2 regions of the Rhizobium sp. 42MFCr.1 genome follow, and region 2 is predicted to be linked to the other one. Evidence: predicted binding sites of a transcription regulator. Region 2 holds the regulator's gene; the other holds the start of a gene.
The links. The regulator HrcA, encoded in region 2, represses chaperone genes, less so after heat shock. The targets are predictions, from matches to a motif close to GTTAGCACTCNCNNNNNGNGAGTGCTAAC.
Positions count from the first base shown of each region.

Region 1: groES (co-chaperone GroES) is a predicted target of HrcA. The motif match lies at 4,937-4,965, and genes of this name have one in related genera.

Region 1 is NZ_KB897826.1:133,192-142,540, forward strand. It holds gene hisG (ATP phosphoribosyltransferase) at 1-208, shown strand, start outside; gene C934_RS0111725 (DoxX family protein) at 288-731, opposite strand; gene C934_RS0111730 (glutathione binding-like protein) at 945-1,655, shown strand; gene C934_RS31900 (hypothetical protein) at 1,718-2,164, opposite strand; gene groL (chaperonin GroEL) at 2,867-4,507, opposite strand; gene groES (co-chaperone GroES) at 4,582-4,878, opposite strand; gene chrA (chromate efflux transporter) at 5,189-6,637, shown strand; gene C934_RS0111755 (TIGR01459 family HAD-type hydrolase) at 6,739-7,587, shown strand; gene C934_RS0111760 (bifunctional riboflavin kinase/FAD synthetase) at 7,615-8,598, shown strand; gene C934_RS0111765 (DUF3311 domain-containing protein) at 8,732-8,929, shown strand; gene mctP (monocarboxylate uptake permease MctP) at 8,919-9,349, shown strand, end outside.
Region 2 is NZ_KB897819.1:22,468-31,816, forward strand. It holds gene lnt (apolipoprotein N-acyltransferase) at 1-446, shown strand, start outside; gene C934_RS0102405 (helix-turn-helix domain-containing protein) at 599-1,018, shown strand; gene metK (methionine adenosyltransferase) at 1,201-2,454, shown strand; gene trmB (tRNA (guanosine(46)-N7)-methyltransferase TrmB) at 2,451-3,152, shown strand; gene C934_RS0102420 (DUF1150 family protein) at 3,159-3,416, opposite strand; gene C934_RS0102425 (Hsp20 family protein) at 3,466-3,897, opposite strand; gene C934_RS0102435 (nucleoside hydrolase) at 4,158-5,102, shown strand; gene grpE (nucleotide exchange factor GrpE) at 5,133-5,753, opposite strand; gene C934_RS0102445 (GFA family protein) at 5,973-6,407, shown strand; gene hrcA (heat-inducible transcriptional repressor HrcA) at 6,413-7,501, opposite strand; gene rph (ribonuclease PH) at 7,677-8,396, shown strand; gene C934_RS0102460 (VOC family protein) at 8,393-8,809, shown strand; gene rdgB (RdgB/HAM1 family non-canonical purine NTP pyrophosphatase) at 8,817-9,349, shown strand, end outside.

The DNA of each region.
Region 1 (9,349 bases), on a different contig from region 2:
AACGGAAGGGGCGCCTGCCTCGGGATCGGCCGATATCATCGTCGACATCACCTCGACTGGTTCGACTCTTCGCGCGAACAACCTGAAGATCTTGTCCGACGGCGTCATCCTTCGCTCCCAGGCCTGCTTCGTCAGGGCACGCAAGGAAAGCCACGCGAACGACCCGACCGTTCAGCGGCTGATCGACGCCGTTCGCTCGGCACTCTGACCATCGCCAAATCAACACACGAAAAGACCCGCCGTCTGGTGACGGCGGGTTTTTCATGCTTGGGAGGATGCTTGATCGCTTAGGCGACTGCGTAGGCGCCGCGGCGTGCGTCGAGCGAGTAGAGGCCCGGGCCGACAATGGCGAGGAAGATGTAAGCGCCGGCCAGCGTGAAGTTCTTCATGACCATGATCTGGTTCAGGGCGTTGATCCAGCCGAGAGCGGCAGCCGGGAAATCCGGAACGTTGACCGTCGGCAGGTGGAAGACGACAGCGGTGAAGATACAAAAGGCGGCGAGCAGCCAGCCGACGGTCTTCGTCTGGTAGCCGACGAGAACCGCGAGGCCAGTTACAAATTCAAAGGCGCCTGCGAGATAGGTCAGGGCAGTCGACGCCGGAAGACCAGCACCGGCGATCATGCCAGCGGTTCCAGCCGGATCGGTCAGCTTGCCGAAGCCGGCAAGGATGAACATGAACGACAAGAGGACGCGAGCGACAAGAATGACAATATTGTTGGTATTCGACATGAACGTTGTCTCCGTTGAATGGCGTTTGAGGTTGTTGTGCCCCGGCACGGTTGCAACCTCGGATGCCACTTTGTCGCCTTTTTTTGCTGTTGTGGAAAGATAGACGGAAAGGGACACTTCGTTCTCTATTATTGAACGACCGATCTTGGCGAAGTCGGCTTGCCATCGATGGTGCGCCTCTTTTATGGTCGGCCGCCCAAGATGGAGACCCCGATGGCAGATCTTTCCGCATTTCCGATCACGACGCGCTGGCCAGCAGCGAACCCGGATATCATCCAGCTTTACTCGTTGCCAACCCCGAACGGCGTGAAGATATCGATTGCGCTTGAAGAGCTTGGCTTGTCCTATGAACCGCATCTGATCTCGTTCAGCACGAACGACCAGAAGTCGCCGGAATTCGTATCGCTCAATCCCAATGGCCGCATCCCGGCAATCATCGATCCCAATGGCCCCGATGGAAAGCCGATCGGCATTTTCGAATCCGGTGCCATCCTGCTCTATTTGGCAGAGAAGACAGGCAAACTCATTCCATCAGATACAGCCGGGCGCTACGAGACGATCCAGTGGGTCTTCTTCCAGATGGCCGGTATCGGACCGATGTTCGGACAGTTCGGGCACTTCTACAAATTCGCGGCCGATAAGGTTGCCAACAACTCGTATCCGATGGAGCGCTACCGCGACGAATCAAAGCGGCTTCTGAGCGTACTGGAAGCACGCCTCCAGGGTCGCCAGTGGATCATGGGCGATCTCTACACGATCGCCGATATCGCCACTTTCCCGTGGCTCCGCGGTGCAGACATCTTCTACGGCGGGCGTGAGGTGTTGGATTATAAGAGCTTCCCGGCCGTGATGGACTGGCTAGAGCGCTGCATCGCCCGGCCGGCCTCGGAAAAGGGGTTGAATATCCCGGCACGGCCTGCGTAAATCTGAGGCAAATATGCAAAAAGCCGGTCCAAAAGGCCGGCTTTTTTCATGTGCGGGAGCGTCTATTGGCGCCTGGCAAACTCGCCGCCGGTATTCGTCTTGAAACGAGGGAAGATGAAAACACCGAGCATGCTGCCGTGATTAGCATCGTCGTGGCCGTTCGACTCGCCCATGCAGAACAACGGCTGACGGAAGCCATTCGACATCATGATGGTGGTCGAGAAACAGAAGGATGAGGAGAGCGTCGCAGCCTGCTCGAAGAGTTCCAGGATGTGATCGTGATCCTTCGGATCGTAGCAGCGCATGAGGCTCAGAAGCCCGCATACCCGCGCCGGGAGTCCGTGCAGCAGGGCGCTCCATTCCTTGAGGCGGATCACGCCGCTGGACAGGTCTCCGACCCAGGTTTCCGAAATGGAAAACTGCGCCAGCATTTCAGGATCATGATTGCTGATATCCAGTGAGCCCGGCATAAGCGGTGCAGCGGCGTTGGTTCTCGCGATTTTGAACAAATTTTTCCCCAGCGTAGGTGCGGCTTCCCCCGCCGCACGTCCGGCAAAAATGAGCAGGTTCATGTTGCACCGCGCATCATGCTCGGGCGACCGGGAAATGGGGTCTGGATTGCCGGTTCTTCTCACGGAACCGCTTCCAATTTCACGGGGGCGTTACTCAACTTCTAATATATTTTTCGGGAGGGGGTTGTCCCGAATCCTACGTCGCATTCTCGTGGCCAGGATCGATGCGCATCGTGACCCATCGGCTGATGACACGCGCCGAATGCGAGGGGATTTATAGGCACTTTCATGCAAACGGCAATCCGCTTTTTGCATAATGCCGATCGCTACTGTGAGTGGAAAAACAACCGTGAAAGTATGGGGGACGCGAAAAAGAGCAAAAAAATGCGCAGCTGCCGAAGTGTAACCGGTTTCAATGCTCTCCTGAGCTCTGAAATGTGCATAAAATTGCAGCGAACGGATAACACAGCTTTTGGAAGAAATAATGCAGGCTCACAAGCTCTGCGAAAGCTTCGCCGAATGCGAGGCGCATTCAGATATGCGGTTAAACGTTTCACCTGACGATTGAAAAAGCTCACCTGGCGAATCATGCGCCGGAACGAAAAAGGGCGGTCCGAAGACCGCCCTTCCTATTTCCGGGAAAACCAGGAGATAGATCGGTGAAGCTTTATGGACGCTTCAGCGATAGGCTTTCGCCTATCACATCATGTCCATGCCGCCCATGCCGCCCATGCCGCCCGGCATGCCAGCCGGAGCGTCCTTCTTCGGCAGCTCGGCGATCATGGCTTCGGTGGTGATCAGCAGCGAAGCAACCGAAGCTGCGTCTTGCAGAGCCGTGCGAACAACCTTGACCGGGTCGACGATACCCATGGCGATCATGTCGCCGTATTCGCCGGTCTGGGCGTTGTAACCGAAGTTGTCCTGACCCTTCTCGAGGATCTTGCCAACAACGATCGATGCTTCGTCACCAGCGTTCTCGGCGATCTGACGGGCCGGAGCCTGCAGAGCGCGGCGAACGATGTTGATGCCAGCTTCCTGGTCGTCGTTCTCGCCCTTGACGGAGATCTTGGCGGAGGAACGCAGCAGGGCAACGCCGCCGCCCGGTACGATACCTTCCTGAACAGCAGCGCGCGTCGCGTTGAGCGCGTCGTCGATGCGGTCCTTCTTTTCCTTCACTTCGACTTCCGTCGAACCGCCGACGCGGATGACTGCAACGCCACCAGCGAGCTTAGCAAGACGCTCCTGCAGCTTTTCGCGGTCGTAGTCGGAGGTGGTTTCTTCGATCTGGGCCTTGATCTGGGCAACGCGGCCTTCGATGTCGGACTTGGCGCCCGAACCGTCGACGATCGTCGTGTTTTCCTTGGAGATCGAAACCTTCTTGGCGCGGCCGAGCATGTCGAGGGTAACCGACTCGAGCTTGATGCCGAGGTCTTCGGAGATGACAGTGCCGCCCGTGAGGATCGCGATGTCTTCGAGCATGGCCTTGCGGCGATCTCCGAAGCCAGGAGCCTTGACAGCAGCAATCTTCAGGCCGCCACGCAGCTTGTTGACGACGAGCGTAGCAAGAGCTTCGCCTTCGACGTCTTCAGCGATGATGAGGAGCGGCTTGCCGGTCTGAACGACAGCTTCGAGAACCGGGAGCATGGCCTGGAGGTTCGAGAGCTTCTTCTCGTGCAGGAGGATGAAGGCGTCTTCGAGATCAGCGATCATCTTTTCCGGGTTGGTGACGAAGTACGGGCTGAGGTAGCCGCGGTCGAACTGCATGCCTTCGACGACTTCGAGTTCGGTTTCAGCGGTCTTGGCTTCTTCGACGGTGATAACGCCTTCGTTGCCGACCTTCTGCATTGCTTCAGCAATGTCGAGACCGATCTGCTTTTCGCCGTTTGCGGAGATCGTGCCGACCTGGGCAACTTCTTCCGAGGTGTTGATCTTCTTGGCCTTGGCCTGGAGATCCTTCACGACTTCAGCAACAGCGAGGTCAATGCCGCGCTTCAGGTCCATCGGGTTCATGCCGGCTGCAACAGCCTTGGCGCCTTCGCGAACGATCGCCTGAGCGAGAACCGTTGCGGTCGTCGTGCCGTCGCCGGCGATGTCGTTGGTCTTCGAAGCAACTTCGCGGACCATCTGGGCGCCCATGTTTTCGAACTTGTCTTCCAGTTCGATTTCCTTGGCGACCGAAACGCCGTCCTTGGTGATGCGCGGAGCGCCGAAGGACTTGTCGATGATGACGTTACGACCCTTCGGGCCGAGCGTTACCTTCACTGCGTCAGCGAGAATGTCGACGCCACGCAGCATCTTTTCGCGCGCGGTGCGGCCGAATTTGATTTCTTTAGCTGCCATGATTGAAACTCCTGAATTCGAGTTGTCCGGGCTATGGGCCCGTAGCTAAAATCGGAAAGGGGAAAAACGGCTGATTAGCCGATGATGCCCATGATGTCGGCTTCCTTCATGATCAGAAGGTCTTCGCCGTTGATCTTGACTTCAGTGCCGGACCACTTGCCGAACAGAACGCGATCGCCAGCCTTGACGTCGAGAGCGACGACCTTGCCGGACTCGTCACGAGCGCCGGAACCGACGGCGACGATTTCGCCTTCCTGCGGCTTTTCCTTGGCGGTGTCGGGAATGATGATGCCGCCCTTGGTCTTTTCTTCGGACTCAACGCGACGGACAACGACGCGATCGTGAAGGGGGCGGAAATTGGTGCTTGCCATTGTCTAATCCCTCGATCAAATGACACTCGCAGGCCGAGAGCGGCCCGCACGGATGGGTGTTAGCACTCGTGCTTGGTGAGTGCTAGCGAGGCAGCATTTAGGAGTGGCCCAACGGGGAGTCAAGAACGGCCGCAATTTTTCTTCGCCGTCCTCACAAACAGCCTTAACAGCAAATCCTTGTCGGAAGTGCGACAGGTTGCGTTCTCTCCGAGATTTCCGAACGTCCTGAAGCTGGAGAGCTTTTGTATCCCCGGAACGTTTGCGGCACCCGCGGGGCGAGTGGCGTCAGGATTGCCGCGCATACACGCCGATGGTATCGAGCAGCTTGGGGCAGGGGGCGGCAACCGTGAACAAAACGATCGCGGCGGACGAAATCATAGCGGTACCGACACTTGGGGAGGCGGCGCGTGTATGGGCGCGCATCGGCTGCTTGGGCTTCGGCGGGCCGGCCGGTCAGATCGCCCTGATGCACACGACGATTGTCGATGAGAAGCGCTGGATTTCCGAGGAGCGCTTCCTGCACGGATTGAATTTCTGCATGCTGCTGCCTGGCCCGGAGGCTCAGCAACTGGCCACCTATATCGGCTGGCTGATGCACGGCGTGCGCGGCGGCCTCATTGCCGGCTTGTTGTTTGTATTGCCGGGCTTCCTTGTCATCCTGATGCTGTCGAGCCTCTACGCCGTCTTTCAGGAGGCCGCGTGGCTTCCCGCGCTTTTCTTCGGAGCAAAGGCTGCCGTTTTGGCAATCGTCATCGAGGCCTTGCTCCGGGTGCGGCGCCGAGCGCTGAGGGAGCGCTTTCATTATTATGTGGCCGGAGCGTCGTTCCTGGCTCTCTTCTTCCTGAACTTGCCGTTTCCTCTGGTTATCATCCTGGCCGGAGCAGCAGGCTTGTTATGGATGAAGTATTCCAAGCGTCGATTGGCAGCGCCGGTCTTGCCGCAAGCCTCTTCGCGCACGCATTTTCCCGCGGTTACGACGCATGTGATCGCAAGGCCTCTTGTGGTGCTCGTGTTCTGGATCCTTGTCTGGCAGTCGCCACTCTTTTTCATTCGCGGCCTCGATGTACCGACGGACCTGATCGCCGAAACCCTGAGCGGCGAAACCAATGTTTTCGGCGCGGTCTTCATCTTCTTCTCCAAGATGGCCGTCATCACCTTCGGAGGCGCGTACGCCGTCCTCTCCTATGTCGGCCAGGTCGCCGTCGGCCATTACGCCTGGCTTCAGCCGGCCGAGATACTCGATGGACTGGCACTTGCCGAGACGACGCCCGGGCCACTTGTTCTTGTTCTCTGTTTTGTCGGATTTCTCGCCGGCTATCGCAACCCGCTCGCCATGGCGCCGCTTGCCGGGGGCTTCCTTGGTGCTTTCCTCGCCGGCTGGGCGACCTTCGTGCCGAGCTTCATCTGGATCTTCGCCGGGGCTCCCTACATCGAGAAGCTGCGCAGCAACGAAAACCTCTCGTCGGCCCTTTCGGCGATCACCGCGGCGGTAGTCGGCGTCATCCTCAACCTTGCCCTTTGGTTCGGTCTGCACGTGCTCTTCGCCGAAGTTGGCCGTGCCGCACTCCTGTCCGGGAAAACCGGTCTGCCAATCGTCAGCGTCGCATGGCCGGAGTGGCGGACCCTCGATATCGCGGCGCTTGGGATCTTTGTAATGGCGTGCGTGATGCTCTTCCGATTCGAGAAGGGCCTCCTGACGATACTTGCTGTGTCGACTGCCGCAGGCCTGCTAATCAAAACGGGCGAGGCCCTTCTCTAATCGACGAGCACAGTTTTTTGCCGTTGCTCACTGCAAAATGCCTTGCCATCCCGGCATGCCTTTGCGATGTCACCTTGACTTAACGACAGCGGGAAATCGGAATGGCCAAGCGGATCGAGAACTTTGCAGAAATCACCAGCCACTACGACGCGGTGTTCTGCGATGTCTGGGGCGTCTTGCACAATGGAGTCGATCCCTTTCCCAAGGCGGCTGCGGCGCTGGAAGCAGCGCGCGGCGAGGGGCTAACCGTCGTTCTCATCACCAATTCGCCGCGCATCGCTCCGCAGGTCGTGACGCAGCTTCGCCAGATCGGCATCCAGGATGGCGCCTATGACCGCATCGTCACATCGGGCGACGTCACGCGGGGCCTGATCGCCGAGGGTCCGAAGAAGGTATTTCTGCTTGGACCGGATCGCGACGAGGCGATCATCGAGGGCCTTGGTGTCGAGCGCGTCGAGGCCAAGGATGCGGACTCGGTCGTCTGCACGGGCTTCTTCGACGACGAAACCGAGACCCCGGAAGACTACACCAAGATGCTGAAGGCATTTCAGGCGCGTGGCGTGCCGATGATCTGTGCCAATCCCGATCTGGTTGTCGAGCGCGGCCACAAGATCATCCCCTGCGCCGGCGCGATGGCGGCATATTACAATCAGCTCGGTGGCCAAACGCGCATTGCCGGCAAGCCGCACAAGCCGATCTACGAGGCCGTGCTATCTGCCGCCCGCGAAGCCCACGGGGACTTTCCGCTGAACCGTGTGCTTGCGATCGGAGACGGTATGCCGACCGATGTTCGCGGCGCTCTCGATTACGGGCTTGATCTCCTCTATATCAGCGGCGGCATCCACGCGACGGAATATACGCTGAATGGAGTGACCGACGAGGCGATCCTCACCGCCTATCTGGAGCGCGAAAGAGCGACGCCGAAGTGGTGGATGCCCCGCCTCGCATAACGAGCCTCGCAAGAGAAAAGCCAGCCGATGACCGTTTTTCACCGCAACGAAACCCGCGAACCCCTGCCGGCCCATCTGCATGGCGGCGTGATTGCCATCGGCAACTTCGACGGTGTGCATCGGGGCCATCAGTCCGTGCTCAACCGGGCCTTGGAGATATCGAGGCAGCGGGGCATTCCGGCACTGGTCCTGACGTTTGAGCCACATCCCCGCACTGTCTTCCGCCCGGAGCAGCCGGTCTTTCGCTTGACGCCGGCGCCGCTCAAGGCGCGCATCCTCGAAGCGATCGGCTTCAATGCCGTCATCGAATATCCCTTCGACCGGGAGTTCTCACAGCGCTCGGCGGACGATTTCATCCATTCGATCCTCAAGGATTGGCTCAGCGCATCCGAGGTCGTGACCGGCTTCAACTTTCATTTCGGCCGCGGCCGGGAAGGCGGCCCGGCCTTCCTGATGGATGCCGGCCAGAAATACGGCTTTGGCGTGACGCTGATCGACGCGTTTCGTGACGAGAATACCGACGTCGTCTCCTCGAGCCACGTTCGCGAATTGTTGAGGGATGGCAATGTCAGCGAGGCGGCAGCGATGCTCGGCTATCACTATACGGTGGAAGCTGAAGTCATCGGCGGCGAGAAGCTTGGCCGTCAGCTCGGCTTTCCGACCGCGAATATGCGGTTGCCCGCCGAAGCAGACATTCAGGCGGGCATCTATGCCGTGCGCTTCCGCCTTGCCGATGGGACGCTCTATGATGGTGTCGCCAGCTACGGTCGCCGACCGACGGTCACCGACAATGGCGCGCCACTGCTCGAGACGTATCTCTTCGATTTCAGCGGCGACCTCTACGGGCAGCTCTGCTCCGTGTCCTTCCTCGGCTATCTGCGCCCGGAACTGAAGTTCGATGGCCTCGACCCCCTCGTGGAGCAGATGAACCGCGACAAAGAGGAGGCGAGTGCGCTGCTGACAGGCGTACAGCCGCTCGGCGAGCTCGACCGCAAGATCTGCTTCGCCTGAAGGTTCAGACGCTTTCGAAAATTGCGGCCCTTTCGGGACGACGGCCGTTGCCGTGTGGGGGCAGGGGTCTATGTCATCTGTTTGATTAGACGCGGATTCGCTGCGCCCCCAAGCACCGAAAGGCAATCATCAAATGGATAAAAGGTTTGGAACAGCAGCCTGCTGGCTGCTCATCATTCCCTATATCGGGCTCCTTTGGGTTCCCTTCTACAACTTTCACGACCCGGTTCTCTTCGGTTTCCCATTCTTCTACTGGTATCAGCTCGCCTGGGTGCCGGTTACCGCTTTCCTGACCTGGATCGCCTACCGGAGCATGCGCAATGACGACTGAACTCAACACCACCGCGCTTGCCGTCTTCGTTTTCTTCTTCGTGCTCGTCACGGTGATGGGGTTTGTCGCCACCCACTGGCGAAGGCCGAAGACGCTTGCCCATATCGACGAGTGGGGCCTTGGCGGCCGCAGCTTCGGCATCTGGATCACCTGGTTTCTGGTCGGCGGCGACTTCTACACCGCCTACACGGTCATCGCTGTTCCGGCACTGGTCTATACGGTTGGCGCCTACGGCTTCTTCGCGCTGCCCTACACCATTATTGTCTATCCCTTCGTCTTCATGGTCATGCCGCTCCTTTGGCAGCGGGCGAAAGACTTCGGCTACGTGACCGCCGGTGACGTGGTCCATGGCCAATACGGATCACGGGGTCTGGAGCTTGCCGTCGCCGCAACCGGTGTCATCGCCACGATGCCATACAT
Region 2 (9,349 bases):
CACCCGCCGCCACGCGCCAGCTTCTGAGTTTGCCCACGGGGATCAAGTTCTATCCCCTCGTCTGCTACGAGATCATTTTCCCCGACGAGATGACCGGCGATCTAGGCGCCGCCAATGCCATTCTCAATGTCACGAACGACGCGTGGTTCGGTGCAACACCCGGCCCCTACCAGCACTTTCAACAGGCTAGGTTGCGTGCCGTGGAGACCGGCTTGCCGCTGATTCGAAATGGCAATAGCGGAATTTCAGCCATCGTGAACGCCCGTGGCGAGGTCATTGCGGGTCTCGGCCTCAATGAAACTGGCTTTGTCGACGCAACCATCGAGCGCTTCGACGCCCAGCGCGATCCGGGTTACCCGCGCCAAACTTACTTCCGGTTGATCGAGATACTTCTGTTTGCAATTGCGCTGGTTTCGCGTTTTGGTTTAGTTTTCAAGCAGAATTGACCGAAAACCCCTAAAATTGCATAGTGGTTCGGATCGGCGTTCTTAGCGTATGTTTCAAGGTGGTTAATCAAGACTTTGCAACGTGGCGTTTTGGGGATGGGTTTGGGCATGCCGGTTTGAACAAGGTTGAAAATTTTTGTTAGGGCAGGACCATGATTGAGAACAAGAAGCGGCCGAACCCCATCGACGTACACGTTGGCAGTCGCATTCGCCTTCGGCGAACGATGCTCGGAATGAGCCAGGAAAAGCTCGGAGAGAGCCTCGGCATCACCTTTCAGCAGATCCAGAAATACGAAAAAGGCACCAACCGTGTCGGTGCCAGCCGCCTCCAGAATATTTCCAGCATTTTGAACGTTCCGGTTTCCTTCTTCTTCGAGGACGCGCCGGGCGAACAATCCTCCGGCCTGTCCGGCATGGCGGAAGCCTCCAGCTCCAACTATGTGGTCGACTTTCTTTCGTCGTCCGAGGGGCTTCAACTCAACCGCGCCTTTGTAAAAATCACCGATCCCAAGGTTCGCCGCAAAGTCGTCGAGCTGGTGAAGGCACTCGCCGCCGAAGCCGACAGCGAATAACCGCCATTCAAAATTCGGAGCAGAGACAAAAGCGGTCGCAACGGCCGCTTTTGGCATTTTTGGGGCAAAATTTGCCACTTTGCAGCAGATATAAAGATATATTTATGTCCTTCTACGCTTGTTTTTCTGATGCGAACTGAGTACCTACTAGGCAGCTTTTGTTCTTTGAGGGGAATCCCGGAATGCGCGCGAATTACCTTTTCACCAGCGAGTCAGTTGCCGAAGGTCACCCGGACAAGGTGTGTGACCGGATCTCCGACGAGATCGTGGATCTGGTCTACCGCGAAGCCGCCAAGACCGGCGTCAACCCCTGGGGCGTGCGCATTGCCTGCGAGACCCTGGCAACCACCAACCGCGTCGTGATCGCCGGTGAAGTGCGCCTGCCGCCGAGCCTGATGAAGAAGGACAAGAACGGCAACGACGTCATCAACCCTTCGAAGTTCAAGGCCGCTGCCCGCCGCGCCATCAAGGACATCGGCTATGAGCAGGACGGGTTCCACTGGAAGACGGCGAAGATCGACGTGCTCCTGCACTCGCAGTCCGCCGACATCGCCCAGGGCGTCGATAGTGCCGCCGACCAGCAGGGTGACGAAGGTGCCGGCGACCAGGGCATCATGTTCGGCTACGCCTGCAAGGAAACGCCTGACCTCATGCCGGCGCCGATCTATTACTCCCATAAGATCCTGCAGCTGCTCGCGACTGCCCGCAAGAAGGGCGACGGCGAAGTTGCAAAGCTCGGCCCGGACGCCAAAAGCCAGGTGACGGTGCGCTACGTGAACGGTAAGCCTGCCGAAGTCACGTCGATCGTTCTCTCCACCCAGCATCTCGACGAAAGCTGGGATTCGAAGAAGGTTCGCGCGGTGGTCGAGCCCTATATCCGCGAAGCCCTCGGCGATCTGCCGATCGCCGACGATTGCAACTGGTACATCAATCCGACCGGCAAGTTCGTCATCGGCGGTCCTGACGGCGACGCCGGCCTCACCGGCCGCAAGATCATCGTCGACACCTACGGCGGTGCTGCTCCGCACGGTGGCGGTGCGTTCTCCGGCAAGGACACGACCAAGGTCGACCGCTCGGCCGCTTACGCTGCCCGTTACCTCGCGAAGAACGTCGTTGCCGCCGGTCTTTCCGACCGCTGCACGATCCAGCTGTCCTACGCTATCGGCGTCGCACAGCCGCTGTCGATCTATGTCGACCTGCACGGCACCGGCAAGGGCGTGACGGAAGACCAGATCGAAGCCGCGATCCGCAAGAACATGGACCTGTCGCCAACAGGCATCCGCCGTCACCTCGACCTCAACAAGCCGATCTATGCCAAGACTTCGGCCTACGGCCATTTCGGTCGCAAGGCTGGCCGCGACGGCTCGTTCTCCTGGGAACGCACCGACCTCGTCAAGGCGCTCAAGGACGCCGTCAAGGTCAAGGAAGCAGCATGACCGACATGGAGCGTCGCGGACGCGCGACCGAAGCCTTCTTCGGTCGCCGCAAGGGAAAGGCTCTGCGCGAACATCAGGCAGAGCGACTGAACACCCTGCTTCCGGCGTTCCTCATCGATCTTTCAGCGGCTCCGCCCGAGCCGCTGAAGACCCTCTTTCCGGTGCCGACCGAAAGGCTGCGCCTGGAAATCGGTTTCGGCGGCGGCGAGCATCTGATCCATCGCGCCGTGGAAATGCCCTCGACCGGCTTTATCGGGGTCGAGCCTTTCATCAATTCCATGCAGAAGCTGCTGACGAGCGTCGACAAGGCAGGCGCCAGGAACGTTCGTGTCTACAACGATGATGCGACGCAATTGCTGGATTGGTTGCCGGACGCCTCGATCGACCAGATCGACCTGCTTTACCCGGATCCGTGGCCAAAGCGGAAGCACTGGAAGCGCCGCTTCGTGTCGAAGACGAACCTCGACCGATTCCACCGCGTGCTGAAGCCGGGCGGGCTGTTCTGCTTTGCGTCCGATATCGATACCTACGTCAACTGGACGCTGCTCAAATGCCGCGACCATGGCGGCTTCGAATGGCTAGCACAGAATGCGGCAGACTGGCTGACGCCCTACGAGGGCTGGCCGAGCACACGCTACGAGGCCAAGGCACGGCGTGAAGGCAGATCTTCCGCCTATCTCACATTCAAGCGCGTCTGAGCCTGCCTAGTGCAGGCTCACCGTTTTCAGCTCATCCTCAGCGGCCTTGAAGAAGGTGCTGGAGCGATTATCCGTCAAAAGGATCGGCGTGCCATCGGCGCCGAATAGCGCCCAGAGGTCAACGCTCGGATCGATGTCTGGCGCTTCCGGGAAGCACTTGGCAACTTCTTCGTTGCGCATCTTGCGGATATAGGCGACCTCGCCGTTGCCGATGCCGGCAAGTTCGGTTTTGGTCAGGTGCGAATTGGCTTCTTTCATCAACATTCCTGTACCTCCAAGAGAAGGGACCAACGGCTCAACATGCGCCGTTGTCCTACTGTGAGACCGAAATGTTAATTTTCTTCACCATGCGGCTCGGTTCGGGGCGGATGAGATCCACCGACAGCAACCCATTCTTGAGGCAAGCGCCCAAAACCTGCATGCCGTCGGCCAGAACAAAGGTCCGCTGGAACTGACGCGCGGCGATGCCGCGATAGAGATAATCGCGCTCTTCCTGCTCTGCCTGACGGCCGCGGATCGACAGCTGATTTTCCTCGACGGAGACATCGAGGTCGTCCTCAGCGAATCCCGCGACGGCAAGGGTTATGCGCAGCCTTTCCGGATCGCCGGAAGCGCGGTCAGGAGCAACGCGCTCGATATTGTAGGGGGGATAGCCATCACTCGCCTTGGAAAGGCGCTCCAGCGTCTTCTCCATGGCGTCAAAGCCCAAAAGCAGCGGGCTCGCGAAAGGCGTCATGCGGCTCATCTTTCAAGTCCTTGATTCAAGCGACCTTGCCGGACCTGAAATGCAGCATCCGACTGTCGACAATATGGGAATTGCCGAGCCCGGGCGCAAGGCGGACGTCCATGCTCGCTCCCGGGAAGCCAGCAAGGGTCCGACCTTGACAAAGCAGGCGCCGACTCGCATCAAATCCTGCCCGCGCCGGCTGTGCCGATTTGCGACGGGAATATAAACAAACGGTGCATGCCACGAAGACGCGCACCACGAGGATGGGAACGATCGGAATGGCAAACCCTAGAAAGATCATCATCGACACTGACCCCGGTCAGGACGACGCAGCCGCCATCATGCTGGCCTTTGGCAGCCCGGAAGAGCTCGATGTACTCGGCATCACCACGGTCGCCGGCAACGTGCCACTGTCCTACACCAGCCGCAATGCGCGCATCGTCTGCGAGCTCTGTGGTCGCACCGATACGAAGGTCTTTGCCGGCGCCGACAAGCCGATTGCGCGCAAGCTGGTGACCGCGGAGCACGTGCATGGCAAGACCGGCCTCGACGGTCCGGTTCTCGACGAGCCCACGATGCCGCTGCAGACGCAGCATTCGGTGGATTTCATCGTCGAGACGCTGCGCAGCGAGCCGGAAGGCGCAGTGACGCTCTGCACGCTGGGGCCGCTGACCAATATTGGCCTGGCCTTCCAGCAGGCGCCCGACCTCATCCCGCGCGTCCATGAACTGGTCATGATGGGCGGCGGCTTCTTCGAGGGTGGCAACATTACGCCGGCCGCCGAATTCAACATCTACGTGGATCCCGAGGCAGCCGACATCGTCTTCCGCTCCGGCGTTCCGATCGTGATGATGCCGCTCGACGTCACGCACAAGCTTCTGACACGCAAGGACCGCGTCAAGCGCATGGCTGATCTCGGCACACGCCCGGCCATCGCCATGGTCGAGATGCTGGAATTCTTCGAACGCTTCGATGTCGAGAAATACGGCTCGGACGGCGGCCCGCTGCACGACCCGACGGTTATCGCCTATCTGCTGAAGCCGGAGCTTTTCAAGGGGCGGACCTGCAATGTCGAGATCGAGGTGAAGTCGGAACTGACTGCCGGAATGACCGTCGTCGACTGGTGGCACGTGACCCACCGCAAGCACAATGCGCAGGTCATGCGCGATGTCGATGCGGACGGATTTTTCGATCTGCTGATCGAGCGTTTCGCCCGCATCTGATTTCGGATTGTTTGACGGGCGCCTGAGGGATCAGGCGTCCTTCTGGTCGAAAACCGAATTGGTTTCGGGTTCGACCAGCTTCGGTCCGCCCTTGGCGACGCCGACCATGGCCGGGCGCAGAACACGCTCGCCAATCGTGTAGCCAGCCTGAACGACCTGAACAACGGTGTTGTTCGGCACCTCAGGGTTCGGTACTTCGAACATGGCCTGGTGGAAATTCGGATCGAACTTCTGGCCAACCGGCTCCAGCTTTCGGACACCGTGGCGCTCGAGCGCCGCCAACATCGAGCGTTCCGTCATCTCGACACCCTCGATCAGCGTTGTCAGGCCGGCATCAGCGGCAGCCCTTGCTTCCTCCGGAATCGCATCGATGGCGCGACGCAGGTTGTCCGAAACGGCCAACATGTCGCGGGCGAAGCCAGCAGCCGAATAGGTCTTGGCGTCCTTGATTTCCCGCTCGGTGCGGCGGCGCAGGTTATCCATCTCGGCAGCAAGCCGCAGATAGCGGTCGCGCAGCTCTGCGTTCTCGCCCTTCAGAAGTTCCAGCGGATCGGGCTGTGCGGTGGCTTCGTTCTCGACGTTTGCGGCGGCGTCCGCTGCGGCTTCGGCCGCGGCTGCGTCAGGTCCGTTCTTCGTCGTTTCGTCAGTCATGACGTTCTCCGGTGATTGGTGTCTTTTAGGATGTGCCCGATATCGAGCTTTGACGGGCAAAAATCAAGTCTGCGTGACTGAAAAGCGCGCGATGCGGGGCAACTCATGCCGGGTTGAGCGAGAGGGCCAGCTTGACTTGCTCGCGCTAAAGTTCTTTTATTTTAGAGCTACCTAAACCTTTCTTGCTTCGGCCTAATCCTGGGTCAGGGAGCTGCTACCATGAGCGATCAGAAAAGCTATTCCGGGCGCTGCTTCTGCGGCGCCGTGGAGATTGTTGCTACCGGCGAACCGGTGGCGATGGGATACTGCCACTGTGCCTCCTGCCGGCATTGGTCCGCAGGGCCGGTCAATGCCTTCACGCTCTGGCAGCCGCAGGCTGTCCGGGTCACTAAAGGCGGAGAGCATGTCGAGGGCTATCAGAAGTCCGATACCAGCGTGCGGAAGTTCTGCGAGCTGTGCGGTGGGCATCTCTACACCGAGCACCCGACCTGGGGCGTCACCGACGTCTACGCGGCACTTCTGCCGGATCTCGACTACACCCCGGCGCTGCACGTGAACTATCAGGAGAGCGTGCTGCGCATTCGTGACGGCCTGCCCAAATATAAAGACATGCCCGCGGAGATGGGCGGCTCGGGCGACACGTTGCCTGAGTAGCCGCGCTACTTCGCGCCGCGTGACAGTCGCGTCATAAGCTGAGCGGTATAATCGACCATCGGGACGATGCGCGAGTAGTTGAGACGCGTCGGCCCGATCACTCCCACGGCACCGACAATGCGGTCGTCATCGTCACGATAAGGCGCAACGATCAACGACGAGCCGGAGAGCGAGAAGAGCTTGTTCTCCGAGCCGATGAAAATGCGCACACCTGGCCCGCTTTCGGCCAGATTGAGGAGTTCCAGCAAGCTGTCTTTTTTCTCGAGGTCGTCGAACAGCATGCGCAGGCGGTCGAGATCGTCGGCACCGGCGAGACCGGCGAGCAAATTGGCGCGGCCGCGAATGATGAGCTGAGCCGGTTTGCCTTCGTCCGCGCTGCCGGACCACACAGCGATGCCGCGCTCGACGAGATCCTGCGACAGCGTGTCGAGTTCGCGGCGGACATCGTCCTTCAGTCGGCTCAGCTGATTGCGCAGTTCCGGCAGCGTCTGGCCGGTCATATGCGCGTTGAGGAAGTTTGCGGCCTCGGTCAATTGCGATGATGTGACGCCTGCCGGAAGCTCGATGATGCGGTTTTCCACCTGGTCGTGATCGCCAACGAGCACCGCAAGCGCCTTGGTCGGCTCGAGGCGAATGAACTCGACATGCTTGAGCACAGGATCGCTTTTCGAGGTGATGACAAGTCCGGCGCCGCGCGAAATGCCCGAGAGCATTCGGCTCGCCTCGTTCATCATCAATTCCATCGGATTGTCGCGGCTTTCGGCGCGCACCTGCCGATCGATGTTGGCACGATCCTCGGCCGAGAGATCGCCCACCTGCATGAAGGCGTCGACGAAGAAGCGCAGGCCGATCTGCGTCGGCAGACGCCCGGAACTGACATGCGGTGAATAGATGAGGCCGAGTTCTTCCAGATCGCTCATCACATTGCGTACGGACGCCGGCGACAGCGACATCGGCAGGATTCGCGAAAGGTTGCGGGAACCGAGCGGTTCGCCCGTTTCCAGATAGCCCTCCACGATGCGGCGAAAGATTTCCTTGGAGCGTTCATCCAGCGCAGCCACTGCCTCTGAAACCGACGTCGATCTGAACTCCATGAAACCTTGCGTACCCGTGCTGACGATGATCCGACAAAATATAGCCAATCTCTCCGCAGCGGCAAAAGGGAAATTGCAAATGGACGCTGCCAATCGTAGAAGCTCTCAACACCATAGCACGCATGATCTACCCGAAGCCTGCTCACGCCTTCGGCACGATGATTAGGAGAATAGTATGCGGCCCTCAGGCAGAAAAACCGACCAGATGCGCAAGGTCTCTTTCGAGCGCAATTTCTCCAAGCACGCGGAAGGCTCCTGTCTGGTGAAGTTCGGCGATACGCATGTGTTGTGCACGGCGAGCGTCGAGGAAAAGCCGCCGGCATGGCTGCGCAACACCGGCAAGGGCTGGGTTACGGCCGAATACGGCATGCTGCCGCGCGCCACCGGCGATCGCATGAAGCGCGAAGCTGCGGCCGGCAAGCAGGGCGGTCGCACCCAGGAGATCCAGCGCCTGATCGGCCGCTCGCTGCGCGCCGTCGTCGACCTCAAGGAGCTCGGCGAGCGCCAGATCACCCTCGATTGCGACGTCATCCAGGCGGACGGCGGAACCCGCACCGCCTCGATCACGGGCGCCTGGATTGCGCTCTACGACTGCCTGAAATGGATGGAGAGCCGCAACATGCTCAAGGTCGAGCGCGTGCTCAAGGACCATGTCGCGGCCATTTCCTGTGGCATCTTCGCAAACCAGTCGGTCCTTGACCTCGACTATCTCGAAGACTCCTCGGCCGAGACCGACGCGAACTTCGTGATGACCGGCACTGGCGGTATCGTCGAAATTCAGGGCACCGCCGAAGGCACGCCCTTTACCGACGAGCAGTTCGCTTCGCTGATGACGCTCGCCAAGGGGGGCATTGCCGAACTCGTGGCGATGCAAAAGCAGGCGATCGCCGGATGAACGACGTGCTGGAAGGCATGCTGGAGACGGCGCTCTATGCTGAGGATCTCGACAAGGTCGAAGCCTTCTATGAAGGCGTTCTCGGTCTTTCGAAGATCTCGCGGAGCGGCAACCGGCATGTCTTCTTTCGCTGCGGCCCCGGCGTGCTGCTGATTTTCAATCCGAAAGAAACGATCAAGCCGCCCTCACCGACCGCGCTGCAGGTGCCGCCTCATGGCACAAGCGGTGCGGGACACGCCTGTTTCCGCGTCTCGGGCGAAAATCTCGATGCGATTGCCACCCGGTTGATGTCCGAGGGTGTCGCCATCGAATCCGAAGTCACCTGGCCGCAGGGCGGCCGATCGATCTATTTCCGCGATCCAGCGGGCAACAGCCTTGAATGCGCTGAAGCCCGTATCTGGGGCCTCGAATAGGACAATCATGCGCAAGCTCGAAACCAAGACCATTGTCGTTGCCAGCCACAATGCCGGCAAGATCCGGGAAATCCAGGACCTGATCGGCCCCTTCGGCTTCACCGCGAAGTCGGCGGCTGAATTGAACTTCGTGGAGCCTGACGAAACCGGCACCACCTTCGAGGAAAACGCAAAGATCAAGGCGCTCGCTTCTGCGGAAGCCGCTGGACTTCCGGCGCTGTCGGATGATTCCGGCCTCGCCATCGATGCGCTCGGCGGCGATCCTGGCGTCTATACCGCCAACTGGGCCGAGAAGCCCGACGGGACCCGCGACTTCGCGATGGCGATGGAGAAAGTCGAGGCGGCGCTGGACAAGGCCGGCGCTTCAAAGCCGGAACAGCGTACCGCCCGCTTCGTAAGCGTGCTCTGCCTTGCCTGGCCGGACGGCCATACGGAGCTCTTCCGCGGTGAAGTCGAGGGCACTGTCGTCTGGCCGCCGCGCGGCAGCCAAGGCTTCGGCTACGATCCGGTCTTTCAACCCGAGGGCTATGACACTACCTT